Regions from separate parts of the Neobacillus sp. Fa239 genome, predicted to be linked through region 2. Evidence: riboswitches for the same ligand, from Rfam matches in the RefSeq annotation. Region 2 holds a riboswitch; each other region holds the start of a gene.
What was found. Region 2 has a riboswitch for cyclic di-GMP ahead of ACZ5XR_RS14550 (anti-repressor SinI family protein). Riboswitches for the same ligand answer to the same signal wherever they lie in the genome.
Positions count from the first base shown of each region.

Region 1: it holds a riboswitch for cyclic di-GMP, as region 2 does, so the genes downstream of both, ACZ5XR_RS05105 (CpaF family protein) here and ACZ5XR_RS14550 (anti-repressor SinI family protein) in region 2, are expected to answer to the same signal.
Region 3: it holds a riboswitch for cyclic di-GMP, as region 2 does, so the genes downstream of both, ACZ5XR_RS02670 (anti-repressor SinI family protein) here and ACZ5XR_RS14550 (anti-repressor SinI family protein) in region 2, are expected to answer to the same signal.
Region 4: it holds a riboswitch for cyclic di-GMP, as region 2 does, so the genes downstream of both, ACZ5XR_RS22375 (anti-repressor SinI family protein) here and ACZ5XR_RS14550 (anti-repressor SinI family protein) in region 2, are expected to answer to the same signal.

Region 1 is NZ_AP041611.1:1,085,402-1,093,412, reverse strand. It holds gene asnB (asparagine synthase (glutamine-hydrolyzing)) at 1-489, opposite strand, end outside; gene ACZ5XR_RS05120 (DUF2777 domain-containing protein) at 657-1,220, shown strand; gene ACZ5XR_RS05115 (YisL family protein) at 1,253-1,615, opposite strand; gene ACZ5XR_RS05110 (fumarylacetoacetate hydrolase family protein) at 1,708-2,616, opposite strand; gene ACZ5XR_RS05105 (CpaF family protein) at 2,920-4,053, opposite strand; cyclic di-GMP riboswitch class I at 4,187-4,273, opposite strand; gene ACZ5XR_RS05100 (globin domain-containing protein) at 4,443-4,835, opposite strand; gene ACZ5XR_RS05095 (spore germination protein) at 5,001-5,222, shown strand; gene ACZ5XR_RS05090 (spore germination protein GerPB) at 5,239-5,478, shown strand; gene gerPC (spore germination protein GerPC) at 5,569-6,192, shown strand; gene ACZ5XR_RS05080 (spore gernimation protein GerPD) at 6,182-6,388, shown strand; gene ACZ5XR_RS05075 (spore germination protein GerPE) at 6,369-6,758, shown strand; gene ACZ5XR_RS05070 (spore germination protein) at 6,804-7,022, shown strand; gene addA (helicase-exonuclease AddAB subunit AddA) at 7,051-8,011, opposite strand, start outside.
Region 2 is NZ_AP041611.1:3,006,849-3,014,859, reverse strand. It holds partial or broken gene ACZ5XR_RS14575 (alcohol dehydrogenase catalytic domain-containing protein) at 278-586, shown strand; gene sda (sporulation histidine kinase inhibitor Sda) at 1,135-1,293, shown strand; gene ACZ5XR_RS14565 (DUF3231 family protein) at 1,525-2,565, shown strand; gene ACZ5XR_RS14560 (hypothetical protein) at 3,239-3,460, opposite strand; gene ACZ5XR_RS14555 (hypothetical protein) at 3,826-3,951, shown strand; gene ACZ5XR_RS14550 (anti-repressor SinI family protein) at 4,734-4,856, opposite strand; cyclic di-GMP riboswitch class I at 4,885-4,971, opposite strand; gene ACZ5XR_RS14545 (FbpB family small basic protein) at 5,650-5,784, opposite strand; gene ACZ5XR_RS14540 (P-loop nucleotide/nucleoside kinase family protein) at 6,026-6,463, shown strand; gene ACZ5XR_RS14535 (hypothetical protein) at 6,805-7,014, opposite strand; gene ACZ5XR_RS14530 (DUF3231 family protein) at 7,629-8,011, shown strand, end outside.
Region 3 is NZ_AP041611.1:553,707-561,717, forward strand. It holds gene ACZ5XR_RS02645 (DNA topoisomerase III) at 1-953, shown strand, start outside; gene hutH (histidine ammonia-lyase) at 1,738-3,249, shown strand; gene ACZ5XR_RS02655 (hypothetical protein) at 3,279-3,434, opposite strand; gene ACZ5XR_RS02660 (DnaJ family domain-containing protein) at 3,551-3,928, shown strand; gene ACZ5XR_RS02665 (carbohydrate kinase family protein) at 4,429-5,373, shown strand; cyclic di-GMP riboswitch class I at 5,667-5,759, shown strand; gene ACZ5XR_RS02670 (anti-repressor SinI family protein) at 5,790-5,939, shown strand; gene ACZ5XR_RS02675 (helix-turn-helix domain-containing protein) at 6,015-6,347, opposite strand; gene map (type I methionyl aminopeptidase) at 6,615-7,364, shown strand; gene ACZ5XR_RS02685 (DUF1128 domain-containing protein) at 7,388-7,612, opposite strand; gene ACZ5XR_RS02690 (YtxH domain-containing protein) at 7,844-8,011, shown strand, end outside.
Region 4 is NZ_AP041611.1:4,504,362-4,512,372, forward strand. It holds gene ACZ5XR_RS22345 (DsbA family protein) at 1-262, opposite strand, end outside; gene ACZ5XR_RS22350 (dioxygenase family protein) at 645-1,412, opposite strand; gene ACZ5XR_RS22355 (winged helix-turn-helix transcriptional regulator) at 1,540-1,848, shown strand; gene ACZ5XR_RS22360 (hypothetical protein) at 1,900-2,214, opposite strand; gene ACZ5XR_RS22365 (lactonase family protein) at 2,409-3,455, shown strand; gene ACZ5XR_RS22370 (DUF421 domain-containing protein) at 3,594-4,298, shown strand; gene ACZ5XR_RS22375 (anti-repressor SinI family protein) at 4,389-4,511, opposite strand; cyclic di-GMP riboswitch class I at 4,529-4,618, opposite strand; gene ACZ5XR_RS22380 (anti-repressor SinI family protein) at 4,883-5,035, opposite strand; gene ACZ5XR_RS22385 (metallophosphoesterase) at 5,408-6,274, shown strand; gene ACZ5XR_RS22390 (hypothetical protein) at 6,406-6,780, opposite strand; gene ACZ5XR_RS22395 (nucleotidyltransferase family protein) at 6,924-8,009, opposite strand.

The DNA of each region.
Region 1 (8,011 bases), 1.9 Mb from region 2:
TTCCGAAGCAAACAGAAAACCTTTTTGGTGCTCGGTAAAAAATAACGGTTTAACACCTAAACGGTCACGGCCGATAAACAACTGTTCCTTTTTTCCATCCCATATCGCAAAAGCAAAAATTCCATTTAAGTGATGGACACATTCTTCCGCCCATTCTATATAGGCAGTTAACAGTACTTCTGTATCAGAATGGCCATTAAACGAATATCCTTTAGTAAGGAGAATTTTACGGATATCTTCAGTATTGTATAACTCACCATTATAACAAATGGTGTAATCAAAACCGTCCTTTTGTTTTGACATTGGCTGCCTCCCGCCTGCTGGGTCGACAACGATTAGCCGCTTATGGCCAAAACCAACATGCGTATTCGTCCAGATGTTTGTTTCATCAGGACCTCTTTTTGCCAATGTATTTGCCATTTTTGTAAGTATATCCGTTTCATATCCTATTACTTTTTGATAATCAATCCATCCGGAAATTCCACACACGATATAATCTCCTTTCAACAATCCAAACTGCTGTTCAAAATTTCATGTTTTATACTATTCAGCCAGCATGGATTGGTTAATTGTCCTAAATATTCCGGATGGTGTTATAAATTTGGAGGAAGATGTCTACAAAGAAGAATGAAAGCAACTGGCACGGAGGTTAAAGGATGAATCGACAGCAGCGAAGAAAACTATACGATAATCAACAAAGAGCTTATATCGAAGGAAGCGTTGAACAAATTAATGACCAATGGATATTTTTTGATGAAGAATCTGAAGAGGCAACCATGCTCGATGATTCGCTTCATCAAGAAATAGAAATTTTTCGAATGAATCGTTGGAAGAAAGGAATTTTGTTTGAATCAGGGAAAATTCGGATTGGCACCGAAACGACAATGCTTCGTGACCATGACCTGATCAGAATTCGGAAGCATTTAGTTTATTCCTTAGAGAGATTATTAGATGGGATTAATGATGATGCATTTTTCCAGTTTGTTACTACGTTAAATTCATTAGGTTTTTCGATTTACGACTGCATCTATTGTTACAATCATCTTTCCTTTCTCTCTGATACACAGCGAAAGGATGGAGTTAATTTTATTGTTTTTGACAATCAGGAACAAATTTGCAATGTTCAACACCATTTCTTCTACTTTGAGAAAGTCAACGACCGCTTTGAATTCACCTTAAATACTGGGAAGAGATTAATTATTGAAAAAATGATTTCATAGCTAAAAAAGCTGCCGATAAGGGCAGCTTTTTTCTATGGATGAAGAAAGGATAACGGTAAAACCGCAAAGCCTAGATAGAAAACTAGTGCAAGGGCCACGATGAACTGAAACCAAAAAACAGAGGTCCTTCTGTTATGGGCAACGCGTGATAAAATCATCTCAACGGTTGCAATAACCCATAGACCGCCTATTACCTTTAAAACATACCATTTTGTTAGATAGGAATAATGATGTGGGAATAGCATAATGCCTGTCCCAATAATCACCAAATAAAGCACCCTGATAATCATTTTTAAAATTTTCGCGCCTTTTTCATTACCTTTTTTCTGTAAGGACAGCGAAACAAAAAATAAGATTAGAGCTATAAGCCATGCGGTAATATGCAGGTGAATCATATATTGCCTCCTTATGTATAGTCGAAACCATCATATCATAGGCAAAAATAAAATACTAAAAAATAAGTCTGAAATTATGACAACTAAAAGAATTAATTCTCAATTGTATTTATTAACGAACCAATTTTTTCAATTGTAATTTCAAGTTGATCTCCCGCTTTTAAAAATTTTGGCGGTTTAAAGCCTTTACCGACTCCCGCTGGTGTACCTGTTGCAATGATATCTCCAGGTTCAAGGGTCATTCCGGCAGATAAAACCGAGATGATCTCTTCAATGGAAAAAATAAAATTTTTCGTATTGGAGCTTTGCCTTACTTCCCCATTTACTTTGGTTTCGATATCGAGTTGATTGGGACTCTCAATCAGGGTTTTATGCACAATCCATGGTCCCATTGGACAAGTGGTATCAAGGCTCTTTCCAATAAAAAATTGCTTATGTCTGGATTGTAAATCCCTTGCAGTTATATCATTGATAATGGTATAGCCAAAAACATAATCAAGTGCTTCTTCCTTTTTAATGGCCCTCCCCTGTTTGCCAAGCACTATCGCTAATTCACCTTCATAATCAAGTTCATTTGTAACCGATTTATGATTAAGTACGACGGAGTTTGGTCCGGTCACCGATGTTGGTGCTTTTGTAAAAACCATCACATGTTCGGGGATATCTTTTGCGCTCCCCATTTCTATGGCATGGTCTGCGTAATTTTTTCCGACACAAAAAATATTTTTAGCGGGCCTTGGAATTGGAGCAAGCAATTCAATATCTGCCAGCGGCAAATAGAGTGATTCTTCATTAGGCTCGCTATGTACCCATTCAAGTAATGCTTTTATCTCATTAATAAAGCCATCACCAAGGGCAATGCATTCAAGCAATGTGGATGGAAATCGGGAATATCCTGATTTTGCTTTTTCTGCCTTCTCAATGGGGAGCACTTTTGTACCATCTGAATGAACAATTCCAACAAATGGTTCATTTTCTTGTCTAAAAGTAACAAATCTCATGTTAATCACCTCAACAATAGTTTAAAAGAAACGGAGCATGCTAACAAATTTGAATTTTTTAATCTCAAAAAAAGACCTTCAGATATTATCTTCAGATCTTTGTAAATCATGTAGAGAATATTCTCAACTAATGCTTTTTTAAAGGCTCCGTTAAACTTGGATGTTGATTTCCGCTCCTGGCGCTCGCTTTCCGCGGGGAAGTCCGGGAGCCTCCTCAGCGCTATCGCGCCTGCGGGGTCTCCCGTGACCGCTTCATCCCGCAGGAGTCGAGTGCCCTCCGCTCCAATCAACGGTTGTAGAAAATCACCATTCGCCTTTTACATAGCTTTTAAATAAAGTCGAAGGTATATTGATTCCTGATTCTTGAATCCGTTCAAGAAGTTTTGGCTTTACACCTGTTGGCATTATTTGACCGATAATTTTACCCTCTGCATTTACCCCATCTTGTTTATAGATAAAGATATCTTGAAGTTTTATATTATCCCCATCCAGACCTTGTACTTCTGTAATGTTTATAATTTTCCTTGACCCGTCTTTTAACCGTGATTGGTGGATGATGATATCAATCTTTTCGACGATTTCTTCACGAATGTCCTTTACCGTCAAGTCCACTCCTGTTAATTGAATCATCGTTTCCAATCTGGAAATCAAATCCATAGGGCAGTTTGAGAGAACAGTAGCAAGAGAGCCTTTAAGTCCGCCCTTCATCATCTGCAGCATATCAAGTGCATCCTCTCCTCGCACTTCACCTATAATGACACGGTCTGGCTTCATCCCAAATGATTTACTAACAAGGTCATGAATCGAATTGCCGCTTTTACTTTCAATACCTGAGTGATTCGATGCAGGTGAAACGACTTGTTCCAGGCCTAATTGAAGCTCAGCTATTTCTTCCACAGTTACGATTCTTTCATCATTCGGAATAAAATTTGAAAGGGTATTTAATGTTGTTGTTTTTCCGGACCCTGTGCCACCGCTGACAAAAATATTTACCTTTGCCTTTACACATGCCTCAAGGAAAATAGCAATCTCTTTTGTAATTGTTCCCAGGTGAATTAATTCATTGATTTGAAGAGGAGCTTTTGGTGATTTTCGAATGGTAAGTGTCGGTCCATTTAATGCCAAAGGGGGTATAATTGCATTAACCTTCGACCCATCGGAAAGTCTGGCATCGATCATTGGCGAGTTTTCGTCTATTTCCCTACCTAGTACATTGGCCATTTTTTTAATGACATTCATCACATGTTCATTATCACGAAAATGTATAGACGATAACATCAATTTACCCTTACTCTCACAATATACCTGGTTTGGTCCATTAACCATGATTTCCGATATATCTTCATCTAATAGGAGCAGATTAATTGGTTCTAATCCTGTCAGGTCGTTAATAAACGCTTTCTGCTCATTTGCATTTGTCATATCCTCAACTTTCACCGAAATTCACCTCCAAGCAATTGAAATACCCCCCTTTTCCGAAAGGGGGGTTGGCTGACACTGGGATCCTACTGAAAAAACATGGGTAGATCCATGTCCATATAGAATACCTGTGGTAAAACACCCTAATTCTTTCGGTAACTGGCTGGCATAGTGACACTGCACTGTAGCCCCTATAGCTTTGCGTCACTGATTTTCATCAGCTTTGCCTTTATCGAGAACCAGTGTTTAATATTCTGACTGATCTCTTACTCACATAATAAATTGTTTTAACGTTATCGAATATCCTACTTTTCCACTATTTAATAGACAAACATACAGGTATTAAGAACTATTTTTAATCTTTTCACCATATAAATATTAATAATTCGTCGAAAATTAATTCAATTTTACTCTTGATCAGGACTATTGACCATAATCCCTGCGACCTGTGTCAAGCGGTCATAAAAAGCAAGGCCGGCAGGATTTTCGTCAAGACCAATTTCCTGAAAGGCTTCTTTCATGCAGCGAAGCCAAGCTTTTGCCCGTTTTGGTGTAACCTCAAATGGCAAATGACGATCCCTCATAGCTGGTGGGCCAAATTCCATGCTGTACAGGGGCGGACCGCCTAGAAATTGTGATAAAAACATTCGCTGTTTCCTCATAATTTCCTGCATATCCCCTTCAAATAAAGGGCTTAAATCTTTATCTGCATATACACGTGGGTAAAAAGCATTAACAAGCTCGTCAATTGTTTCTTGCCCGCCTATTTCACTATAAAGCGTTTTAAATGGGTATTCCATGTTTTTCACCTACTCTTATCTTTACTGATAATTATAAGGTTATTTAGCCTTACATTTTGTGATATATATCACACTAATATCCTTTAAATTATTTTGGGCGAATGAATCACATTACATCCGCCTATACATAAGATAGGTAAAGAAACTAAAAAAAGGGTGTTGCAAATGCCAGCAATTGTCGGAGTAGCGCAAGTCATTACTCTTGGAAGCAGTTCGATATTCCATATTGGTGATGTTTATAAAATTATGCCATTTGCTACTGCAAAAACTTTTTCCGGGGCTGGTTCTTTTAATACGGGCGAGAGATTGGATGTCCACAATCAATTAAGCTCCACCAATACAACAGACCCAGACGTTATTGATCAAGCCAATTTCTTAAATATGTGATGAATGGGTGGTTATGATGAATTTTTACATCCAACAATCGATTCATATCAATTTTATTAAAATTGGCGGGATCACAAATTCCTCTGTCCTTCAAATTGGCAGTGCCGGAATTATTAAACCTGCCGCCTATTTGTATAATACCGGAGGATTTACGGCACCGGCACCGGCTGCAAAAAAACCTGGTGAGGTGTCCGCTCCTTCATCATCCGCCTTACTTGCCCCTTCCGTACCATTACAAGCACCAGTCAGGACGTAAAAAGCAAAATGAGATTTTTACAACTGTATGAAGGCTTTCATGCATATATTTACTTTAGGTGAAAAGGAGAATGACTAATGGGGTGATTTAATGTATCAAGATTTATACCAATACCTTCAATGGCTGCAGATGTATATTCAAACACAAGAAAATAGAATCTCCGCATTAGAGGCGATCATTACGAAAATGAAGGAAGAAATGAAGCAATTAAATGAACGGCAAGCCATTCATGTGGATAAAATTGAATATAAATTTGATCAATTGAAGGTAGAAACACTCGAGGGTACGTTAACCATTGGATTAAATCCAAATGATTTGTCAGGAATCGAGGACTTTGCGGTACAAAATCAATCATTAAACACTCCCGTTACACCTAAGGCACAAATGCAGCGTTCAATGAAAATAGAAGAGGCAATCTATCGCTATTTGGAAGTAGACCTGCCTCAGGTAGTGGAAGAGGCAAAACAAAAATTAAACATTCTCCCAGATGAATCTTACCTTTCCTTCATCAAGGAGGATATTATCAAACAGCTGCCAAACAGGATTGAATATCATTTAAAAGCGAGCCTTGCCCAAAATCGATCAACTCAAAATTCCCCTGAAACCGAGAATATGATTATTGAAACGATAAAGCAGGAAATTCAAAATGGTGTATATGTATTTTTCAATAATCTTCCAGAAAATATGAAAGGAATGAACACAAATGAACTTTGAAGTCTATAATCGGGATTTAGTCGTTGGAAGCATTTATATTACGGGCGTTGCAAGCTCGTCGCTAGTCCTGGTGGGTGATACAGAAACCATTCAGCTCGCCTCCGCATTTGATACACCTGCAGAATCTTTAATAATTGGGCCGTTTGTTCCTTTGCAGCCGGATGTGACCCCGGGATATGCTACAACGAATCTCTAACGTTGACAAATTAAAGGTAATGATTTTATCCTACTCTTCCATCATACAGCTTGGAGATTCCTGTATTACGAATGGATACTCCCGCGCATTAGCCGTTCAAAGAGAAGCTGAAGTGTTTTACGGTAATGAAGGGAATTTCTCCTCTTATTCAGTGTTTACAAAGCCTATTCCGTTACCTCCGATCGATGAACAGATTTCAACTTTCACCCACAATCCCAAACCTGTTATTAAAGTAAATGAAATTGATATCATTGGAATTTCGTCTTCATCGATTTTACATGTTGGAAACACTCGAAATGTCTCTATGGAGGTAAGAATTAAACATATTCGCCAGGAAAATCTGGAAGGGCATGAGCAGGATGTGCGTTAGTTGCATAAAATAACGTGGCAGTTCTAATGAAAAGGATGTTTTTAGATGCCAGCGATAATTGGGCCAGTACAAATCGTTAACGTAGGTGGAGGGGTTGTCCAATTCGGCGATACCGTTTATATCTCCCCAAAGAGCAGCTCCAAGACTTATGGCGGCTCCGGGGGCTTTAATACCGGGGGAATTATCGTAACAAATAACGGGATCAGCGGAACGAATGTCCTTGACACCAATCTCATTGACCAGCCTACAATCGGAAATAATTAAAGAGGATGACAATACGTCATCCTCTTTCCTATTCAATCTTTAACACATGGGCCCCATCAAAGAAAAATAAGTACCTTTCATTGATTTTTCTTTTCCAAATTTGTTCTATCGCCTTCGCATATAAATTAATTTGCAGCCTGTAGCGGTCTTCCATAATAGGTTTTGCCTGCTCAAATCCACCTTTAAAGCGATCTGTAATCCCGTCCGTTTTAAAGTCAAGAAGAACGAGCCCCTGATCATCTTCAAAAATACAATCGATAACCCCTTGAATAAATATAGATTCATCCGCTCCTCCCCATGAAGGATAAACAGTACTAGCCGGAAGGGATAGTGTAAAAGGAACTTCCCGGTTTACTTCCCGAGCCTGCAATAACCTTTTTCCCAATGAAGATTGAAAGAATTGGACAATTAGATGGCTGTCAATGATCTCTGCTTGCTCTTTTGTTAATAATTCATTGTTTACCATCCAGGACAATTGATCTTTGATGCTTTCATTTGTAATGGATGTTGTCAAATCTACATGCTGCATAACCATATGCATGGCTGTACCACGTTCGGCTGGACTCAACGTTTTTTCCTGCATGAACTTTGGCCGCTTCTGGATCGACTTCTTAAACTTTTGAATAAGATCTGTTCCACTTTGTTCATCCATCAATTCCCTCTGCCGCTTCAATTCTGAAACGGACTGTTTTGAACGATGTTTTGAGGCATCTCGAAAAGAATATTCCCAAGTTAGCCGCTCATGAATATCATCAGCAAATATGGATTCAACCGGAATCGGCTCAGATCTCCTCAGAATTTCCAGTAATTGGTCGTCTTCCTTTTCGTGCAAGATCTCTTGTCGTTTTATTTCCTCAGCATTCAGAATAGATATTTTCCATCTGGAAGGGTGGCAGTTGATTTCTTGTGGAACAGATGAAACATTACAATCTTCTAATCGTAACTCACCACAGTCCTGATGGCGAATCAGCGCCGGCCCAATCCAATCT
Region 2 (8,011 bases):
TTGCATATACAAATTAACACAAAATTATGTTAAGGTCAACTAATCAATTTTCTTGTTTCCATCAGAAGCTGTATATATTATAAACTTTGTTCTTAAACTTATTAAGATTATATGAAAAGGATGAAATAAATGAAAGCATTGCTATTGCGTGAAAAAGGTCAATGGAAAGACATGAAGGTAGAAGAAGTCGAAACACCAAATCCCGGTCTAGGAGAGATTAGTTGAGGTATATGCTGTTGGGGTAAATCCTGTTGATTATAAAACAGCCAATGGTGGAAAATCCCAATGGTCTTATCCTCATATTCTGGGTTTAGACCTAGCAGGTATAGTGTCGGAGATTGGTGAAGGGGTCACTCAGTGGAAAAAAGGAGATCGAGTAGTCTATCATGGAGACCTTACAAAGAAGGGTGGCTATGCAGAATATACTGTTACCACGGCACATACTTTTTCTCGAATTCCATACAACGTAACTTTTGAAGATGCAGCTGCTTTGCCGACAGCAGGGTACACAGCATACCTATCATTATTCCGTAAACTGCCAATTGATCAAGTTGAAACTATTTTAATACATGGCGGTCTTATTTGAAAATAGAACTTTTCCCCAACATCGTATTCAAGGCTTGTATATTGTAACTGAGAAGACTTGAAGTCTCGTTGTTAAGCTTCATTTTTATCACCTGAGATTTTTTACAACTGATTCCTTATTATCCCTTGGAAGGTTTGAATAGTCAAAAGGAATAGAAAAAAGGTAGCCACTATGTCACAAGATAAAGTGCATTATTATCGGCTGGGAATATTGTTAGAGAAGAATCCATAGCAATCTTCTTTATAGATTGTGAATCAATACACTTATGCTAAAGGGTAGCTTGAGTTAAAAATCGTGTTCGACGGGGAAGTAACCTAATGATCGCTGCGGCGATCATTTCTTTCTTTATTGAAGTAACGGAGCAGATTACTTGAAGAAGAGACAGGAAGAACATTTGGACACCTTAATTCAGTTTCTGAATAATGTTCCCTGGAAATAAGAAAAATATAAGGATGTAGTACCGTAATAAAGTCATCGAAAGACAGGAATCTTGCATGGTCAGATGTTAAAGAAAAAACGCACTTTTTTGTAGAAAGAAGTGAAGTGAAATGTATAATGCATGGTTTTATGTAGAAGATGAATTGTTATTGGCGATTTATCGAAAAGCTATTGAGCAGCAGCTAGGAAATGACTTCGTCGGATTTGTGAGTAATGAAATCACCAGGAGAAATCTTCCTCCTAAAGAATACTTAAGAAGGATTAAATAAAACATTTTGGAGGATCTTTATGGAGCGTTTGCATGATGAGCACTGAATGATGTGTATGTGAAAGTGCAGATTTAAAGAATATGGATAAAGCTTTTATGGATTTGTTAGTAGAGGATTGAAGAAAAGAGATTTGTTTTTTGAAGCATTGAATCGCCTTGGTAATCGGAATAAAAAGCCAAAAGAGGAAAAATACTAAGCTAAGCTGATTCCTAGATGGAAGGAGATCTAGTCATGGATACGACACTTAAACCAATCAAATTAAGCTCAGACAAACTTAGCTCCGGTGCACCATTATCATCTGTAGAAATGGCGAAACTTTGGGCTACTTATATGGGGAACAGCATGTCCAAACGGATTTTGAATTATTATCTGAAACATGTTGAGGATTCGGATATTAAAACGCTGCTTGAGAATGGATTGAAATTAGCGACCGAGTTTATGAAAGAGACGGAACGGATTTTCAATGCACAGAATTTCCCTATCCCTGTCGGTTTTACAGATAAGGACGTGAATCTGGAGTCCCCCCGTTTATATGAAGATGAATTTTATGTCCATTACTTGAAGTACGCTGCCAAGGCAGGACTGAGCCTATATGCCGTTGCTGTTCCATTGATTATGAAACAAGATGTCATGGAATTTTTTTATGAATGTACCACAGCTACCTCTAAATTTTTAGAGCAGCTTAATCTTGTTTTAATCAGCAAGGGCTTTATTTTAAAACCTCCCATCCTGCCCGTACCGGAAAAAGTGGATTTTATCGAAAAACAAACTTTTTTAAAGGGTTTCATGGGGGATGTCCGTCCGCTGCATGGATTGGAAGTCACCCATCTTTATGACAACGTTGAGAATAACACTACAAGCAAAGCTTTATTGATGGGCTTCCACCAAGTAGTAAGAAATAACAAGGTAAAGCAATTGTTTAATAGAGGATTGGATATCACTGAAAGATCCATTAAGCAATTCGGTGAGAAACTATCCGTTGATAATTTGCCGGCCCCAATACGTTTAGATCATTTGGTTACAGACTCGCTTATTTCACCCTTTTCTGACAAATTAATGTTATATCACAAGGTGGATATGTTTTCGATGAAGATCAGATCATTTGCTAACTCCATCGCCGTCAATGGCAGAAAAGATATTGCCTTTATGTATAGCAGAAATATGTGGAATGTTTTCTCATTTGTCGAAGAGGGTGCCCAAATTTTGATCGAACATGGCTGGATGGAGCAACCTCCAAAATCAATTGACCGAGCGCATTTGGCGGCTGAATAGAACGCCTTAAAATGCGTTTAAAACAGATGCATTGAAGTTGGAATAATAACAGGAATGATAAATAAGGGAATGGTTCGTACCGATGACTGGTAAAGTACTTTTTAAAGATGTACTTTTTAAAGACATTTCATGAATATTGGGCTAATCATTCGTTTTTAACCTGGCAATGGTTGATGTTATTGCTGACAACAATTAATTAAGTGGATTGTATGGATAAAGAACGTTGATAAAAGGCGGACTCATTTGATTTTAAACTACGGTTTAATTTTTGAATTCATTTCGCTTATATTTGATATGGTTGGAACTAATCATGCGCATGGGCATATCCGATTCGCTTGTACTGGGCTTTTATTCCCCCTTTAGTGCCATTTGATTTGACTTACTTACCAGTAATTTTTATTTTGGTATACCAAAGATATGGTGGAAAATGGATCAGCTTTCTTATAGCAATTTTCTCTACTTCCGCCGTTATATCATTCCTAATTGAACCGCTATTCCACCTTTTGGGAATTTATGTTTTGTACGAATGGAAATAAATATATTCTTTTCCGATTTACATTTTGGTAGCGGTTTTTGTTAAACTATTAGTTGAATTGATAAAATAAAAAAGCTGCATTAAGTGTACTATGGGTATTGCTTTAATATGGGGTAATACCAACAAACTCTTTAAATTTTAATACAAAAAAGGAAAGTAAGGTCCATGTGGTCCCCAGTATGGATTCCCATAATGACCATAACCAATAATTGGTTGATTAATATAAGGACTTATATGATTGGGATTGTGATTGGAAGTGTGGGTTTGGGGAAAATAGCTAGAATAGGTATGGCGATTATATTTTGCTTTACAAGAACCAGGATGTCCAGGATCTGGACCAGTTGTAATATGTTGAGTCATTCTAACACCACTTTCAAAGATCTTTATTTTTATAGTATGAGTATAAAGTTATCTTTGTTTGTATTATCAAATTAATTCTCAAAAAAATAAACGAATTCATCATATTGCGGGGGTTTTTAAATTTGGAAGGTGCTTGTTAAACTAACGGGTGCTTGAGTGAAAGAACGTTTTCCGGCAATGATCGCTGCGGCGGTCATTTTTCTTATTGAAGTAACGTGGCAGATTAGTATAAGTACATCCCTTAACAAATTCATTACAATTTTGGAGCAACAATGATTGTTATTAGAATTTATTTATTTATCTTTAATCTATTTTTCATAAAATCCTGGTATATTAGCTAAAAGCTCTTAAAGGAGGCAATGAAAATGTGGGTACGTATTATTCCTATAATATTCTTTAGTATGACAGCCTTTTCTCTTGTTGCTTTTCAATCAATTGAAATTGTACATGCCTTTTTCGATTTTATATCCAATAAAACAAATATTAAATAAATGAAAAGCCCCTCTGGATTTAGAGGGGCTTTCTTTTTGAACAGGCAGCATTTCTGTAATGAAGAAATATGAGGTTTGGATATAACAAAGCACCTAGGTAAGAAATGAGTGTCCAAAGCTTGGCGGCAAAAAGGACACAAATACTACCAGGAGGCTATTTAAATGAATTATTACCAATGAAAAGATTGCTCAAATAGCTTCTCAAACATTGATTATAAGTGTTGATATTGCCAAATACAAGCATGGAATTGGATGTCGAAATGCAGAAAAAGGGAAAAGATTGTTACAGAAAATGAATAAAAATGAACTGATTGTTGACTGTTTTTTATTGCTGCAGTGTTAATCAAGCGTTAGAGTTTGCTGGTTACTATCGTCAGGTAAATTAATACGGTGAAGTATTGTTTGTAATTCTATGTTTTATAAATAAGAACAGGGAATGAAGATTAACCTCATTCCCTGTTCTGTATATCCCATAATTGCTTTTACTCTGCTTGTACCATAAATTTAAAATTCAAATAATTAGTATATGAGTCCTTATTATTAGTAAATGCCTACTGTTAACTATTTTTATCATCATAGAGAAAGTCCTAAATATTATTTGCTTTTTCTATTAAAGGAAATATCATAAAATACCTTCTTTTTATAGTTGTATTTGTACTTGATTAAGAACACTTGACTTAATTTTAGAATAGAATTTTCATCATGTAAATAAATGAGTGGTTAAAAATACCTAATAATTTTTTGAAATAAATGGCGAAGAAAAAAAATAGACCAAATAAAGGTCAAGATTGTTTTTTTAGAAATTCTTTAATTTCATCAATAGAAATTCCTAAATTTCGAGCCTTAATAATAAGGTCAACCCATTCTTTGTCTAGTTCTTTTTCATAAACTGTTGCAGCAGTCATTACATTAACCTCCTAAAATATTACTATTTTAGGTAGCTCAGCCGTCATTGCTATGAATAACTTTAGACCCGTAGCTTTGCGTCCCAATCTTTCGAAGGGTTTGCCTTTTTCTAAATATTGTTAATAAGTTGAAATAATTGTAACACAAACGTTCACTATATTGAACAAAATGAAAACCGAAATAGTTCGACAATATTTGCGGAGATGCTGAAAAAGACTTTGAATTTATTTGCCTTTTATTTATATATTTTATTTAGCTAATTCAAATTTCTCCAATTTGTGTTTCATAACTAAAGGTAAGTAATACTTGAATCCACTTAATAAAAGGGGAGGTAATTTATGGGGGATAAGAATGTACGATGTGACTTTTGTAATGACTATTTCGAAGAAAATAACATCGTAGATACAGGCTATGAGTGGAAAGCATGCGAAGGTTGTGCTGATGAGTTGATTAAGTGCGAATGCTGTAGCCAGTTGTTCCTATATGAGGAATTAAGGAAGGATAAAGTAGATGGAATTTACTACTGTGAAAATTGTCCGTAGTAATAGATAAATTAAAGGATAAGTTTAGAGTGGCTGAAAATGGTAACGGGTTCGGTTTTGGGCTAAAAAAATGCAATTCACACGTCTTTTTGGATTCCATTTGTGGCCACTCCTAAAAGATTCAAGGCACGGAGTCGTATCATGACTTGGTGCCTATTGGATGATTTTTCAACTATTTAGTTTCCCGGACAGTTTCTCTCCAACGGAAAATAATCAGAGAACAAAAAGAGAGTAACAGGATGTAGTTGCTCTAAGATAGTCGTATTCGCTTAAAGTGTTTTTCCTCGATTTTTTTCTCAATTTTATCTACTAGATCAAGGTCTTTGATGATTTCCTTTTTATTATCCAACACTAGTTTATTAAAGTTTATAATTCGTTTTCTCATGAGGTCTGTCACCTTTCTTGATATTAAATTATGATCATTAGTTTATCATCTAATCGTTAAAAAATACTTAATAAAGAGGGAAAATTCTGTAAAATTAGACAAAATGAAATATTAAAAAATACCTATCCCTATGGAATTAACAATAATTAAAGTAACGAAGCAGGTTTATTTAAGAAGATGTTTAGATGAGCTATTTAATTTAGGCATATAACTTTAAAGAAAAGTTTGTCTTTTTGAAAGATTGGAGATACCTGCACGTAAACTTGAAAAGAAATATTCAGCAGTGCGTCTTACTCCTGAGGAATGGCACATCCGTTTATTCGGTCATGATTATGGGGAGAACATGACGGAATCAGATGAAGCGAAGCATGATGCTAGACATGATACTGTGGAATCTCTTATGTGGGACCTTGCAGCTAGAATTTTAGTTCTAAACATTGATGTTATCCTAGATTTTGGATGTTGGGTTCGAAGTCAACGAGACGAGTTCCGTTCTCGAGCAAAGGAATTAGGAGCTCAATTTAAAATTCATTTTGTTGATGTACCTGAAGAGTTATTGTTTGAACGTCTAAAAACTAGAAATAAACAGAATCCAGATGGGACTTTTTTAATACCTGAAACTAAACTTAAAGAGTGGATACCAATCTTTGAGCCACCTTCTTCAGAGGAACTTGAATAATTCTATACTTATAACTAAACAAGCTAATATTAGAACCTCCAACTAAAAAATGAATAAGTATTTTATCTCTCTAATTCCATTTTGCATTAAAAATATTTGGAAAAATTCTATATAAAATATAGGTATTTATATAGAGTATCTTTATGGTTTGTGAAAAATTTGACTTAAAAAAACCGGATGCTTGAGTGATAAATCGGATTCCGGCAAGGATAGTTGTGGCGGTCATCTTTTCTTGTTCCGCTAACTGGTCAGGTTAGTTCAAGCGGAAACTGCACTTATTGAAGCCATAATGGGTTCGAGTAAAAAAATTTAAAGTATCTAATTGGATAAATTAATATGTATTACAAATAATATTTTGAGGAGGGGGGTATAAAAATGGTTCCTGCAATAATTCGGATAGGATTAGTTTTAATATCAGGGGCTTCACTAATTTTTTTACCTAAAAAGTCATTTTGTAAATATTTACCTGTTACAACCTTTACATCCGTACTTGTTTTAAGTGTATGCGCTTTATCAATCCCATATAAATTTTGGATAGTTAAGGGGAACAAGACAACATTAATCCTTACTGATTTATGTTATGTATTCGGTTCCTTCTTCGCAGGAACACTGTGGATTTTTCATTTAACATTTGGAAAATTTCAGCGATATGTTGCAATAAATTTTTTAATGGATATGCTTCTTGCATTTCCTCTTAATTATGTATTTCAAAAATTAAAGGTATATAAGTTAGTTAATTGGAAAAGTATACATATTTTCTTAACATATTTCGGTTTTTCATTCATAATTTACGGATTTCAATTACTTTTAGAAAAGTGTGTTCCGTATTATAAACGATGATTATAAAGAACTGAGATAAAAGATTCTCTTCTTCAAGTAACGGGGCGGGTAATAGTTAAAGAACAAAACCCTGCGGCGGTTCTTTTTCCTTCTTGTGCTAACGAGCAGTTAAGCACAAAAACAAAAACATCAAAATTAAAAATTGTCCTATCACACCTAACGTATACTTAAAGGGTTTTGGCATTGGCGTTTAAAGGTCGTCAATGCTTTTTTTGTTCTTTTGTTTTAAATTCCTATTTATTTACATTTTTAAAACATATTTAGTAAATTGGTCGAGAAATATAAGAATACAAACAAAAAGCTAAATCACATGGGGGTAATTGTATTGGCTCTAACCAATCCTTTAAGTGCATCAGAGGTCGGTACACTTTGGCTTACATACATGGAAAAAACAATGATTATGAGAATATTGGAATACTTTATCGAAAAATCAGATGAACAGCAAGGCAAAAACCTTTTAGGAGGTCTATGGCAGGAATTAAATTATTATGTTTTACAAATGGAACAGTTGTTTAAAGAACAAGGAATTGTAAAACCTGTTGGATTTACAAAAGAAGACGTGAATTTAGAGGCACCTGCTTTATGGGACAATGGATTTGACATCATGTTTCTTCGTATTTTAAAAGAAGTGAGTATGGGTATGTACACCATGAATATGAACATGGCTTATAACGACCAAGTAATGACGATTTATGAGGGGTTAACGGC
Region 3 (8,011 bases), 2.5 Mb from region 2:
AAATCGGTGATGAAAGCTTCGTGGCGAGAGGAAAAACCATTTTAGCGGCTGGTTGGAAGGAAGTATACGAAAACCGGTTTGAGGACGACGAGACAGGAGACGATTTGAAAGAACAGATTCTGCCTCGAATTGAAAAAGGCGATACATTAAACGTGAAACTCATTGCCCAAACATCAGGTCAAACCAATCCACCTGCACGTTTTAATGAGGCGACCTTACTTTCAGCAATGGAAAACCCTGCGAAGTATATGGAAACAAAAAATAAACAGTTGGCAGAAACCTTAAAAGCAACTGGTGGATTAGGGACCGTTGCGACGCGTGCAGACATTATTGATAAGCTATTCAATTCCTTCTTAATCGAAAAGCGCGGCAAAGATATTCATCTTACTTCCAAAGGCCGCCAATTGCTGGATTTAGTTCCAGAAGAGCTAAAATCTCCAACGTTGACGGCAGAGTGGGAACAAAAGCTTGATCAAATCGCTCATGGCAAGCTGAAAAAAGATGTTTTTATTCGGGAAATGAAAAACTACACAAAAGAAATCGTTGCTGAAATTAAAGCAAGTGATAAAAAATACAAGCACGACAATATTTCCACAAAAAGCTGCCCGGACTGTGGAAAACCGATGCTTGAAGTGAACGGCAAAAAAGGCAAAATGCTCGTATGTCAGGACCGTGAATGCGGACATCGTAAAAATGTCTCACGCCTCACAAATGCACGGTGCCCAAATTGTCATAAAAAACTCGAGCTCCGTGGCGAAGGTGAAGGTCAAATCTTCACCTGTAAATGTGGATATCGTGAAAAACTATCTGCTTTCGAAGCCAGAAGGAAGAAAGAATCTGTCGGAAAAGTAGATAAACGAACCGTGCAAAAGTATTTAAAACAGCAAGAAAAAGAAGCAGAGCCCATTAATAATGCTTTTGCAGACGCATTAAAAGGTTTAAAATTCGACTGATTTATAAGAACAGTAAAATACAACGGGTTCATTTTGGGGGCTCATACCTTAATTTGGATAAGGAAATGCCAGAGAATTTAACAGGAAAAAAACATCGTAACGAGTGCTTCTTTGAATAGAGGCACTCTTTTTGTATATGGCTATTTTCGAAATCTTTGTGTTGATTTTGGGTTAGTTATTAAGGACAGTTTAACCGATTTCAAGATAGACATTGTCCTCAAGAGAATTGATTGAGGACAGTTTAACCGATTTCAAGATAGACATTGTCCACAAGAGCGTTGATTAAGGACAGTTTAACCGATTTTAAGATAGATATTGTCCACAAGAGCGTTGATTAAGGACAGTTTAACCGATTTCAAGATAGATCTTGTCCACAAGAGCGTTGATTAAGGACAGCTTTACCGATTTCAAGATAGATCTTGTCCTCAAGAGAGCAAATCGTAAAACCACAGTCTTTTAGTAAAGAACCTTTACTTAAAAGAGGGCAGTGATTTTGATTTTTTCACTAGATTTTCTTGCAATCAGCCTTCTATTTACTATTGTGATAAAGTGTTAGAGTGCTAAAATTTGGAAAAATGCATTGACAATCCTAATTTCCCCCACGTACAATATGTATTATAGGATAATAGAATATTCTGAATGGAATGGTGATTATGAAACATTTAAAAACAGAACGTTATTCAGAAAAACCTATAAATGAGGCTGGAATCCAAATCTAATAGATGATGGAATCCAGCCTCTTTCTTTATTTCTTTATTACACTAAATTAGTAGAGGTGGAAAATATGGTTGTATTAACAGGTCAAAATTTAACATTAAAAGAGATGAAGGAAGTATTATTTCGTGGACAAAAGGTTCAAGCTTCCGAGAAAAGCATGGAAGCAGCGAAAAGGAGCAGGGAAGCGGTAGAAAGAATCGTTTCTGAATCTAAAGTTGTTTACGGAATTACCACCGGGTTTGGAAAATTTAGTGATGTATTGATTGATAAAGATCATGTTGGGGACCTTCAGATTAATTTAATCCGCTCCCATGCTTGCGGGGTAGGGGAACCTTTTCCGAAGGTTGTCGCAAAAGCAATGGTTTTATTACGAGCCAATGCCCTTTTAAAAGGTCATTCAGGAATTAGACCGCTTGTTATAGAAAAGCTGATCCAGCTGGTTAATAAAGATATTATTCCGGTCATACCGCAGCAGGGGTCACTGGGGGCCAGCGGTGATTTGGCTCCGCTTTCTCACTTGGCTTTAGTTCTGGTTGGGGAAGGAGAGGTATTTTATAAGGGAGAACGAATGGATGCATTAGAAGCTCTTCAGCTTGAAGAAATTCTTCCTGTTACCCTTGAAGCAAAAGAAGGTCTTGCTCTAATCAACGGAACACAGGCGATGACAGCAATGGGTGTAGTCGGTTATTTAGAAGCTGAACAGCTTGCCTTTGAAAGTGAGCTTATTTCTTCCATGACAATTGAAGGATTAAATGGAATCATTGATGCATTTGCAGAAGAGGTTCATATTGCCCGCGGATATCAGCAGCAGGTTGATACAGCGGCAAGAATTCGACATTACTTAAGTGACAGTTTACTAACTACTCAGCAAGGGGAGCTGCGAGTGCAGGATGCTTATTCGCTTCGCTGTATTCCACAAGTACACGGTGCAACTTGGCAGGCTCTTGATTATGTTAAAGAAAAATTAGAGATTGAAATGAATGCGGCAACAGACAATCCGCTCATTTTTGATGATGGTGATAAAGTCATTTCCGGCGGAAACTTCCACGGTCAGCCGATTGCTTTTGCCATGGATTTTATGAAAATTGCTGTTGCGGAAATGGCCAATATTTCGGAACGTCGAATTGAAAGATTGATTAATCCGCAGCTAAATGATCTGCCGCCATTCTTAAGTCCGGAACCAGGATTACAATCCGGGGCGATGATCATGCAATATGTGGCTGCCGCGCTTGTTTCTGAAAATAAAACATTGGCCCATCCGGCAAGTGTGGATTCTATTCCATCATCAGCAAACCAAGAGGATCATGTGAGTATGGGAACCATTGGTTCAAGACATGCCCACCAAATTATTCAAAATACAAGAAGAGTTCTTGCGATTGAATTGATTTGTGCGATGCAGGCGGTTGAATACCGTGGAATAGATAAAATGGCCACCCAGACAAGAAAACTTTATGAAAAGGGTCGTGAATCGATTCCTACTATTAACAAAGACCGCATTTTCTCTAAAGATATCGAAAAAGCAGCAGAGGTTTTAAAAACAGTCGACCTATCCAAATTATTGCAGCCCATTGCGAAGTAAAGAAAAAAGGCGTGAATCCTTCACGCCTTTTACTCTTCTTCTACACGATTCTTAAACGCTTCCTGCGTAACGAGAAACTCTTCGTCTCCAGGTGCTCCCTCAGACTTCTTTTCCGCTACACTGTTCTTTGGAAATTCACCAGGATGATTCTTCTTCTTATGATTAAAATGTTCGCCACGTGCCAAACCAAACACTCCTTTCGTCTTCGCTTGTAGCATTCCCAAACAAATATGAATTATTTATTTAGACTCCGTAATTTGATATAATAAACATAGTGAAAACGGTAATAAGGAGGCTTAGCATGGATTTATTTCATATTGTCTCGGAAGACCGCATTAAAAAAGCCTATAAAGACGGGGAATTTGAAAATCTCCCAGGTTTAGGGAAACCAATGGAGATAGAGGATTTGTCTGCTATCCCTGAAGAATTACGGATGGCTTATCGTCTAATGAAAAACGCAGGATTTACAGAGGGCGAAAGCCAATTAAGACAAGAAATGATGACCATTGAGGAATTAATCAAAAAGTGCGATGACAGCACAGAAAAGGCCAGCCTTCAAAATAAATTAAATGAAAAGCTGCTCCGTTATAATCAGCTCATGTCAAAACGCGGAGTGAAAACAAATTCCTCCTTTTTTAAAAACTATGAACAAAAGGTTCAAAATAAGTTTATAAAATAGATGATGATCAGAGGAAAGTCAACAACCAAGTATAAAAAAGCCAAAGAAAAAAAGCTGTCGATATGAATGCCTAATGGTTTCACTCATCGCCAGCTTTTTGTTCTGATTTTGCGGGTTTACACATGCGGTCAAGCAGGAAACCAAAAACAACCATAAAGCCAATAGGTATTGTATAATTTAGGACATGCATTAGAGTCATTTTTAATGCTCACCACCATTTATTTGAATATTAACAATATTAAGTATATTTTTAATTTGTTAACATTATAAGTTAATTGGCACATAATAGACAAATATCTTTAACATGAAAATTTACTGCATACATTTTCATGAAAGTTCACTAACAATACCTTTTAAATTAATTTAGGAAAACGGTTTCAAAAAAGGGGAAAAATCCATTTTTTAACAAAGGGAATTTAATGATTAATATCGTAATTAATATATTGACGGGAAAACATGTCGAAAATTGACTTAACATCATAGTCCCGGGGGTGAAGGTAGTGTCAAAGGTTCTTTGTATTGGCGGTGCAAATATTGATAGGAAAATAAAAGTAAAGAATCATTTAAGGTTTGGAACCTCAAATCCGGCAAACAGCAAAATTTCTGGTGGCGGAGTTGCAAGAAATATCGCGGAAAATCTGGGGAGGCTTGGGATTGATAGTTCCCTATTGGCTTTAATTGGTGATGATTCAGAAGGCAGTTGGCTTTTTGAAAACACCAAAGATTTCGTTGATATGAGTTTGATTGAAATTGTTCCGGGGAAACCTACGGGAACCTATACGGCAGTGCTGGATGAAGAAGGAGAAATGATGGTTGCATTTGCGGACATGGCCATTTACGAGGATGTTAACAAGGAAATGATTGAGAGTAAATGGAAGCATGCATGCCCTGATATCGTTTTGTTGGATACAAATTTTCCTTCAGAGGTCATCCAGCAAATTATCACTCATTGCAGAAGTAAGCATATACCGATTTGTATTGCTCCGGTTTCATCTTCTAAAATTAAAAAATTGCCGGTGTCCCTTGAAGGTGTCAAATGGTTTATCGCTAATCAAAAAGAGGCAGAAGAACTTTCAAAGATTGAAATGAAATGCGAAGGCGATTTTTTTAAAGCGGCAGAAGCAATTTTAAAGAAGGGTGTCGAAAAAGTTGTCATTACCAGAGGGGAGAAGGGATTAATCTTTTTTACAAAGGAAGGCGAAGCGGGGGCATTAGTACCATGTGAAGTAAAGGTGGTCGATGTAACCGGGGCTCGGGACTCACTTATTGCCGGAACTTTATTTGGTTATTTAAAAGGATTAAGCACCGAAGATGCCTGCAAAATTGGACTTTCATGTTCATTGATCACCATTCAGTCAAATGAAACGGTAACCCCTTCATTAAACAATCAAAGCCTTAATGAAGCCTTTCGAAAATATTGTTTTATGGGAACAACTTTTTGCTGATTACATTAAATAATTTAACTGCTTAAAGGAGGAAATTCGACTCGAATTTCCTCCTTTTCCCATTATTCTATTATTCGAAAATGATAAAATCTATAAATTGTCAGAAAAAGAAGATGGGATTTGTAGAAAAATGGAATATTTTGTGTTAAAAAATCGTCTTAAAATGATAAATAAATGACAAAATCCAACACCCTACTAAAAAAGGACTAGATATAATAAACTTATCGATTTTGATAAGTATTTAGTCCTAATAAAAAATTATCTGAAAAATGATGGTTTTCAGTCTTTATTAAAGCAGAAAAAGGCAAACCTTTTGAAAAAAAGGGACGCAAAGCCGAGGATCTAAGGTAAGAAGTTTTCCTTACGATGATGGCCGGGCTGCCTGGAATACGAATTGTATTTTAGGAGTGAGTAGAGTGGTTAAAACGGAGAATATCTTTGAAGTAATGGATGAGGAATGGATGGCATTAATTTTAGAAGCAAAAGATCTGGGAATTACGAAGGAATCCATTCGAGATTTCTTAAATCAAAATGGTGTGCAGGGTTTTTTAGTTGAGAATCGTTAATTACATAAGTAACAAAACAAAAGCATTCTGTATGAGTTGACGCCTTTACAGAATGCTTTCTTGTTTTCAATTCTCTTATTTATCGTTATTATTTTGATTAATCCGCCATTTATTAAATTCAAGGAAATCACGAAACTGGTCTTTAGATACACCGGAATTCATTGCTTCTTTAACAAGATTCATCCAATCACTATCCAAATCATCCTTATTGATTTGTTCATGTATTAAATGATCGGCAGGGATATTCAAGACGGCAGCAATCTTTTCAAGAAACTGAATGGAAGGATTTGTCTGCTTGTTTCTTTCAAGATTACTTAAATATGATTTTGCAACCCCCGCTTGGCTGGCAAGTTCAGAAATGGACATTTTCTTTTCTAAACGGAGTTTTTTTACACGATCACCGATCATTGATTCTCACACACCTAATAATTAATATGAATATGAATATTTTATCAAAAAGAATGAAAAAGTTCCATATTACGAACGATTTATATTGACAAAAAGATGAACATTATTGAAATGATGATATCGGTTTTAATTAAAAATCAATCTTTGAAAAAATGTGTAGATAGGGCTAATATATAAGAGTATCTTTTCAAATTCTGCTGGCACCTATTCATTATTGAACCTTATTAGTTAGAATACATAAAAATAATCAAAAAGGTAGGTAAAAACATGATTGTTTTAAAATCAGAACGTGAAATTGAAGCCATGAAAAAAGCTGGAGAAATTCTCGCTTCATGTCATAAAGAAATCGCAAAATTAATCAAGCCTGGGGTCACTACCTGGGAAATTGAGGAGTTTGTGGATGATTTTTTAAGAAAAAATCATGCTAAACCGGAACAAAAGGGTTATAAGGGCTATGAATTTGCGACCTGTGCAAGTATCAATGATGAAATTTGCCATGGGTTTCCAAGAAAGGAACCTTTAAAGGAAGGCGATATAGTCACAATTGATATGGTGGTGAATTATAACGGCGCCTTGGCGGATTCAGCCTGGTCCTATGCGGTAGGAAGTGTGTCCGAGGAAACGGATCATTTATTGAAAGTCACCAAAGAGGCATTGTATAAAGGAATTGAGCAGTCTGTTCCAGGGAATCGGATTGGCGATATTGGGCATGCTATCCAAAAATACGTTGAGAGTGAAGGGTTATCGGTTGTGCGGGATTTTATTGGCCATGGAATTGGTACAGTTATTCATGAGAAGCCGGATGTGCCGCATTATGGGCTTGCAGGAAAAGGCCCCCGAATTAAAGAAGGTATGGTGTTTACCATCGAACCAATGGTAAATGTCGGCAGATATCAAACGAAAATGGATGATAACGGCTGGACAGCAAGGACGATAGACGGTAAATTTTCCGCTCAATATGAGCATACCATTGCCATTACCAAAGATGGTCCGATTATTTTAACAGAACAAAAGTAAAAAACAGGTCATGTGACCTGTTTTTATTTTTTTCTTAGGTTGCCAAGCTCCTCCACAAGTGCCTGCATTTCATTTGGGCTGAAGGATGGCTTTTTTAATACCATTTCATAAATTTCCTTTAATTCTTCGTACATTTCTTCATCAAAATGAGATGGCTTTATGGCTCCCAAATTTAAAACCTTCAATTTTTCTTTTATTTTTTCGATCATATATTCAACATTTTCAGTAGATTTTTGCGATAGATTCATTCCGGCCACCCTTTCAGAATTAATAATTTCATCTTTTCATTATAACTAGTATATGTCAATAAAAACTTGATTTTACTATCGTAATCAACCACATTAATGGCAATCAACCATAAATATTTCCAAACAGACTTGCATAGAGAAACGGCTTATCGCAAAATGAAGGATGAGATGATTTTAAGAAAAAATTATATTCCGCGAAAAATAAAGTGCTATTAAGGAGGAGAGGTTAAGATGACGAGGAAAAATCAGTTTTGGAAGGGTATGATCTTTGGAGCCATCGCTGGAGGCGCGGTCAGTTTACTCGATAAAGATACGCGCGACGTGATGAAGGACAAATTTCAAAAAGCGGCCAATAAAGCATCCTACATTGTGAGGAATCCGAGAGAGACTGCCATGCAA
Region 4 (8,011 bases), 1.5 Mb from region 2:
CATTCTGGCCAAAATTTTTACAATTCGGGCACTTATAATCACCAAATTCAATAATGGAAACGGGTGCTGAAGCTTTTCCGAGATACGGCTCGTTAGTATAATCAATTTTCGGTTTGGAAGCTGAATTTGTACTTGGCTGTTGTTTTTGATGATTGCCTAAAAAAATTAAGCCAAGAATACACACGGCGACTAAGCCGATTACCCAGAAGGTAAACTTTGAGGATGAATTCACATTTTTAGTGTTTTTTTTGTTATTGGCCATATACCATACTCCTCTTATTGATACTTTCTTCTTTATACTTGCTTAAATTTTACTAAAGTTCTTTATTATTGCAAATGAAAATACTCTTCATTCAAAAAAGTGCCATAAATGAATGGCACTTTTTTGTGTTTGGCAATGTGAAACCAGTATGTTGATTTCCGCTCCACTAAGGAAATCTTCCTAGAATTATCATCGCAGTGACAGGCTGCCTTTTGCCTGTCACGAGGATGCTCGCTTTCCGCGGGGCGGGCGGTGAGCCTCCTCGGCGCTTAAGCGCCTGTGGGGTCTCACCTGTCCCGCTGCTCCCGCAGGAGTCTCGCACCTTCCGCTCCAATCAACATCGTGCAAAATGAACAAAGAACTTTCACATTATCTTGTGTTTTTAAAATTCCATGCAAAGATAGCTCAGTGTTCCAAATTGATAACCCCTAAAAATGACCTTGGCATTTTCCAAACCGTTTCCACTTCCGATGGCAATGAGAAAAGGAATAAAGTGTTCTGGTCGTGGGACGGCTAGCTTGGCATTTGGAGCTGATTTTTCATAATCGAAAAGACCAGGCAAATCTTGATTGTTTATTTTTTCTAAAAGCCAATCATCAAATTCAACTGCCCATGGTTCTGGCTCTGATTGGTTCCATTTTATGATTCGTAAATTATGAACGGTAACACCGCTGCCAATAACCAAAATGTCTTCTTTTCCGAGGCTCCTTATTGCCTCACCAATTTGATACTGCTTTTCAGGTGCCAAAAAAGGATTAACTGATAGCTGGACAACCGGAATATCTGCGTTGGGATACATTTTCGATAACATCGTCCAAGAACCGTGGTCAAGCCCCCTGCTTGTATCAAATTGAGCAGAAATTCCCTGCGCTGTAAAAAGATCTTTTAAATGCTGCGCCAGCTTTCTTGATCCTTTCGCAGGATATTTAACTTCATAGAGCTCTGGTGGAAACCCGTAGAAATCATAAATGGTTTCATAGGTTTCATCCATGGATGAAATCGATAAATTTTCGGTTTCCCAATGGGCGGTAAAAATCACGATGGCCTTTGGGTTATACTGTTGACCCAAATTTTCTAAAAATCGGGTGTAGCTAGTATCTTCTATTGCTAACATAGGCGAACCATGTGCTAAAAACAAGGATGGTAGCATGTCTTTCACCTCATCAATTCAGTTACTTTATGTAACTAACTATAATTATGTAATACATTTATGTCAAGTAACTAATTGTTAAAATGTAATGTCTTTATGTATAATATGACTATCGAGGTGATAGAACATGATTCCATCAAAATTGTGCCCCAAATTTGAAAAAGCTATGAAAATACTTAGCCAACGCTGGTCTGGCCTAATCATTTATCAACTATTAACAGGCCCACAGCGATTTTGTACAATAGAAGCTTCCCTACCTGTCAGCGGTAGGGTTTTATCTGAACGGTTAAAGGATCTGGAGCAAGAGGGTATTGTGAAAAGGGATGTTTTTCCGGAAACGCCAGTAAGAATTGAATATTCGTTAACAGAAAAAGGACTGGCCATCGAACCGGTTTTGAGGGAAATGGAAAAATGGTCACAAGTGTGGATGAAATAATAAAGCATGCAGAAGTAAGACTGCATGCTTTTCTAATGTCTTTAACAATCATTAAGGATGCACGGTAGTATGCCCGTGGTGGACCCCATAACCTGGATAGTAGCCAGTATGGCCATGATGGTAACCATATCCAGGATAATAGCCTCCATGGCCATGATGATAACCATAACCAGGATAATAGCCTCCATGGCCATGATGGTAGTCATATCCAGGATAATAGCCTCCATGGCCATGATGGTAGTCGACTGGAACAGGATAGTATCCACCGTGTCCGTGATGATATCCATGATCAGGATAATATCCTCCGTGTCCATGATGGATATCATGAACGGGAGCACCTTGAATTCCTTGCATTTGTCTATCCATTTTTATCTCCTCCTCAAATTAGCTGCAAAATAGTGTATGTGTCTATATTCATGGAGGAATAGATTTCTGCCTATATAACATTGTTTTTTAGATCAGTTGTGTGGATATAGAAAAAACACATGAATCTTTTTTATAAATATTCTACATTACTTTTGATAAAATAAAATGAATACATATTTCAAGGAGAGTTTATGATGACAAAATTCAATGGGTATATTGGAACCTATACAAAAGGTGATAGTAAAGGAATTTATTCTTTTACCTTGGATACAGCAAATGCAAAAATTTCAAATGTAAAAGTGGCTGCAGAGTTAGGTAACCCTACATATGTAAACATTAGTGAAGATAATCGCTATCTCTATTCGGTAGTAAAAAAAGGAGACGAAGGCGGTGTCTCTTCCTACTCAATTAATGCCACTAATGGAGAACTTACCTTCATTAATTCGCAGCTTGCATCAGGCTCCTCACCCTGCCATGTGAGCATGGCACGTAATAATCAACTGTTATTTAGTGCCAATTATCATAAGGGCACTGTTGATTCTTATTTGCTAGATTCAGAAACAGGCTCCATTCAGCCCCCTGTTTCTGTTATTCAGCATGAAGGATCCGGCCCAGATCCACGGCAGGAAAAACCGCATACACACTATGCCGGTATTACACCTGACGGAAAGTTTTTGGCGGTGGTGGAATTAGGGATAGATTCGCTGATAACCTACGCTGTAAAAGAGGATGGAACATTATCTGAGGTCAGCCGATTAGATACACCTCCCGGCAGCGGCCCAAGACATCTGGCTTTCCATCCAAACAATAGGTTCGCATATGTGATGACCGAGTTTAGTTCTGAAGTAATCTTTTTAACATATGAAGAGGGCCATTTTACAGCAAAACAGTATATTTCCACACTTCCAGATGATTTTAAAGAAAATAACCAAGGTAGTGCGATTCATCTTTCAGCAGATGGTCATTTTGTTTATGCAGCCAATCGCGGACATAACAGTATAGCAGTGTTCAGAGTGAATGAGGAAACCGGCGAGCTTAGTTTTGTAGAAAGAGTGTCTTCAGAGGGTGCCTGGCCGCGTGATTTTTCAATTGACCCGACTGGCAAATTTGTCATTGGTTCGAATCAAGAATCCGGGAATCTTGTATTATATGCGAGGGATGGAGATACTGGAAAACTAACCATGCTGGCTTCTGATATTGAGGTTCCATATCCGGTTTGTGTCAAGTTTTTACACTACTAAAGGAAAGCCAAGAATGAGGCAATCAGGCTCATTCTTGGCTTTTTAATTTTTGGATGTGAGACATTTTACTTTCAGTTTATGAAAAAGGAAATTAAAGACATAATAAAAAAAGAAATTAAGTTTTATGAGGTGTTTCAAGTGAGCTTTTTCTTTGAGCACGATTCTCTTACAGTAACGGAATGGGTTTTACGAGCAGCCGTCACCTTTTTCTTCATGGTCATTGCAGCAAAAGTCATGGGGAGTCGCTCCATTTCCCAATTAAGATTGCTTGATTTCATTATCGCCCTTATGTTAGGAAACATTATTGCCCATCCATTATCTGACGAAAGTCTTGGTATGACAGGATCTTTAGTCTCAACTATCGTCTTGATTGTTTTATATATGGCAGGAGTATTCTTAACCTTAAAATGGACAGGGTTTCGAAAAATGATTGATTCAGATCCGTTTCCACTCATTAAAAATGGCGAGATTCTTTATAAAGGCTTAAAGAAAGCAAGAATTTCTCTTGATTATTTATTGGCAGAATTAAGGAAGGAAAAAGTCGTAGATGTTAAAAAAGTTGCATTGGTACTATGGGAAGCTGACGGGAGCATGTCGATTTTTTTGGATCCGCAGTATGCAGCGGTTACACCATCGACGTATCAATTGAAAACGGAGGCATTTGATTTTCCCAAAACGGTTATAAAAGAGGGGAAAATAAACTTGCAGGAGCTTCAGCGGATTAATAAAGAGGAAGGATGGCTGGTTGATACACTTAAAAATCAGCATCAGACCGTGGTGGAAAATGTATTGCTTGGGACGATTGATAGTAAAAGTAACATAAAAGTCTTTCTGTATAACTAGTACCTTACTCTTTGTGGTACTAACTTCAATGACTTGAGTGAAAAATTATGCACTTATTAAAGGTAAAAAAAAGAGGCCGTAATAGGCCTATCATGATTGTAGGAAATCTCTAATTTCATCAATTGAAATTCCTAATTTTCGTGCTTCACAAATGAGGGCTAACCATTCTTCATCTAATTCTTTTTCAGTTTTTACCGGAGTGTTTACTGACACACAAATAGCCTCCAAAATTAGGCAACCCAGCGATCAATAGCAATAAAATTACCTTAGACCTGTGGCTTTGCGTCCCTGACTTTCGCGCAGGTTTGCTTTTATCATATGTAGTGATAAAGCACTAAATAAATATTACTAATGTAATAATACTATATATCTTTCTAATACTGATTGGAAAAAATTCCAAAAATTTCGACATAAATTGTAAGGGATATGTCAAAAAATGTCTTAATGCTTTAAAGCAATAAACTATGTTAAATAACAAACCACTACATATAAGATTTATTATAAATCCTGTGTGTAGTGGCTCATTCTCCACTCAATAATAAACTGCCAGAATTATATACCGATTGCAAAAGCAATTAGGTAAGTTAACGATAAACTCTGTAAAATTTATGGTTTTTACTTTTCTCTTTTTCTTTTTCTAAAAAAATCTTAAAATCATCTTTAGTTATATCAGATTTCATTGCTTCTTTTACTAACTCAATCCATTCATTAGGTAGTTCAAACTCATTTTTTATCATAGTTCCCCCTCCATTTAAGACAGATTTATTGTAAATTAGAAAGCATTTAAGAGTAAAACTACATCCAATATAACTTTCGAAACATAACGGCTTATTTTTGGGGTATCAAATTAAATGAAAAATATGTAATAGGAAATTAATGTAGCTCTCAGGTTGTGAAATTATGTAGTTGTTAAATAATTGTCTATACAAGGACATCTTGTACCATCATCTCTTTACAAAATAGCTTGGTAGTATCAATATGGCTTTTTTACGTGCTTAATGTTGAGTTAACAATATATATCAATTATAATGTTCTTTAAACAGAACATCTTATTTCCCTCTAAATCCTCCCAGTACAATAATTTTGTGTCTGTTTAAAAGGAGTAAACAATGACTGAAATACATCCAAATCAGCAGACGCTGAATCGTCGTACCTTTTTAAAGAAATCTGGAAAATTGTTTTTAGGCTTACTAGCAACAGGGATGGTTACGGGGACCTATTCATTTAAAATAGAACGGTTTTGGTATCAAATAAAAAATGTCACTTTGCAAATAAACAACCTTCCTAAAGCTTTTGTTGGTTGGAAGATTGTTCAATTTAGTGATGTGCATTTAGGGTTTCATTATGGAGTTAAGGATTTCCAACCAGTTATTCGGATGATCAACAGCTTAAATCCAGATATTATTTTCTTTACGGGAGATCTTATACAAATTGGCAATAATGAACCTGAAAAAGCTATTCCATTACTTAAATCATTAAAGGCACATCGAGGGGGAAAATGGGCTGTCATTGGAAACCATGATTTCTATACGAAAGATAACGTAATTCAAGCTTTACAAAACTCACAGTTCAATGTGTTAGTGAATAATCGCGATTTTATCGAGAGTAATCAGCAGCGTCTTTATATTGCAGGCATCGATGATGTAATGTATGGTGCTCCAAATATAAAAAAAGCAGCGGACGGTCTAACCAATGAGGATTGTGTGTTGCTGCTTGCTCATGAACCTGATATTGCCGAAGAGAGTATAAAACATCCTATAAGCGCACAGTTTTCAGGACACTCACATGGGGGACAAGTTCGGATACCTTTTTATGGTCCCATTATTAGGCAGGAGCTTGCCCACAGATATTCAGATGGGTTTTATGAGGTTGGGAAAAGGAAGATGCCTTTATATGTGAATCGAGGGATTGGTACAACTGGGTTGGCCGTTCGATTGTTTTGCAGGCCGGAGATTACGATGTTTCATCTATCCTGAATAATAAAAAAAAGGCATGCGTCCGGTTGAATACCGAAATCATGCCAAGAAGCCACCTAATATTAATGTCCATATTTTTAAGGTCCGATCAAAAAGCTTAAAGACGCTTTCAATATGTAATTTAATCAAATCTAATGGCAATACCATTCTTTCCATATATTTGCTGAGCTTTTACAACCCTCATCATTGCCAAAGCTTCCCGTTATATTCTTACATTGATCGTCGTCCCCGCCATCACCATTACTCCCACCACAAAACCAGTTCCAAAAACAGCCGAACCAATCATCATTGTAACTATTAGAATAACTCCCATTGTTGTTAGTGGTATTTTGAACAGTGGCAATAGTTGATTGACTATTAAAGCTTGTTAAAAAGGTAGAAATCAACTGGAGAATCCCAGTGTTGGAATTTGATTGAGTAGTGTTTGATGCGGCGAAAGCAGATGTTGGGATTATTAATGAACACGTAAATATGGATATAAAAATAAGATTTTTAATTCGATTCAAGTTTGCAGGTTACCTCCTTCCTTTTCGCAGTTTCTTATTGGAGAAAAAATCGTTCTTTATTAAGGATTATAAGATTATTTACTTTATCTGTAAAGATATTTCTTCGTATTACGTAAATTTTTAAAAACGTTATATGAGATCATTTAGGGGCATTTTCGATTTTTTAACGAAATCAATTTACTCATTCTATTCCTATATAAAAGCAAATAAAGTTTTGAAGTTGAAAATTCCTCATACCCTCTCCCTAACTGCGCCACGGCATCCATTCTAGATGGAAGGAACCATTGAATAAGCTCTAGCAAACTATGTTTCCCCAAGTCATAACTGAAAAATTTAAGATTTAAAAAATGAAAATATTTTTTTACACCTCTATCACGATATTTCCAAGATACCTTTACAATTTTATATGGGAATTTTTTCACTGCCTCTAAATGAGGAAATTGCTGATAAACAATCGATAAGATCCTTGTGATCCTTGTTAAGGTTTGGTGGGAAGCTGATAACTTCATTAGAAGATCATAATCAATTTCATCCTTTTTTTTGTAAATGATTTGCATAATATCTAAAAAATATTTCATAGATTCTAAATTATGCTGCCAACCATGCAAGCAAATCGTATAAAAAGTATAAAGGTCGGATAATTCCTTTATATGGCGGAAAGATCCAACCGGCTTCGATTGCTCCCAAACATCATTCATATCCAGGCTGGAGGATTTCTCTTTGATTATCGCCCAATGCAGTTCAACACCTAAGGGAATCGCTGAGTGAGGCAATGGCTTATCAAAGCTGCAATGGAAATGGTCCGGCACTTCCGCCTCTTCATCGGTAAACCCCAGCTCTTTGACAATCCGAATCGCTTTGTCTAGCTCTTCCCCCCTAACTAATAAATCTATATCAGAAGTTATTCTAGAGCCTAAATGGCCGAAAAATTTCTCAGCTAAATAGACTCCCTTTAGAGGAATAACGTCAATTCCTGCCTTTTCAAAGGCCTGAAGGATCTGATCCATTTGATTTTTGATAAAAATATTTTGGTACAATCCTTTTGTGTATTGTTCTTTTAAGAATTTTTGAAAGAACTCTGGAGTTTGCTCAAGTCTACCTTGTTGTTTTAGTAAAAAATAGATTTGGGATGAGATTCCATCCCGTTCAATTTCGGTGAGAACGGTGTGAAAATCCTGTGGAAGTGGCAGGTGAGGGTTGTATAGAGCTTTTATAAGGTCAATGATCATTT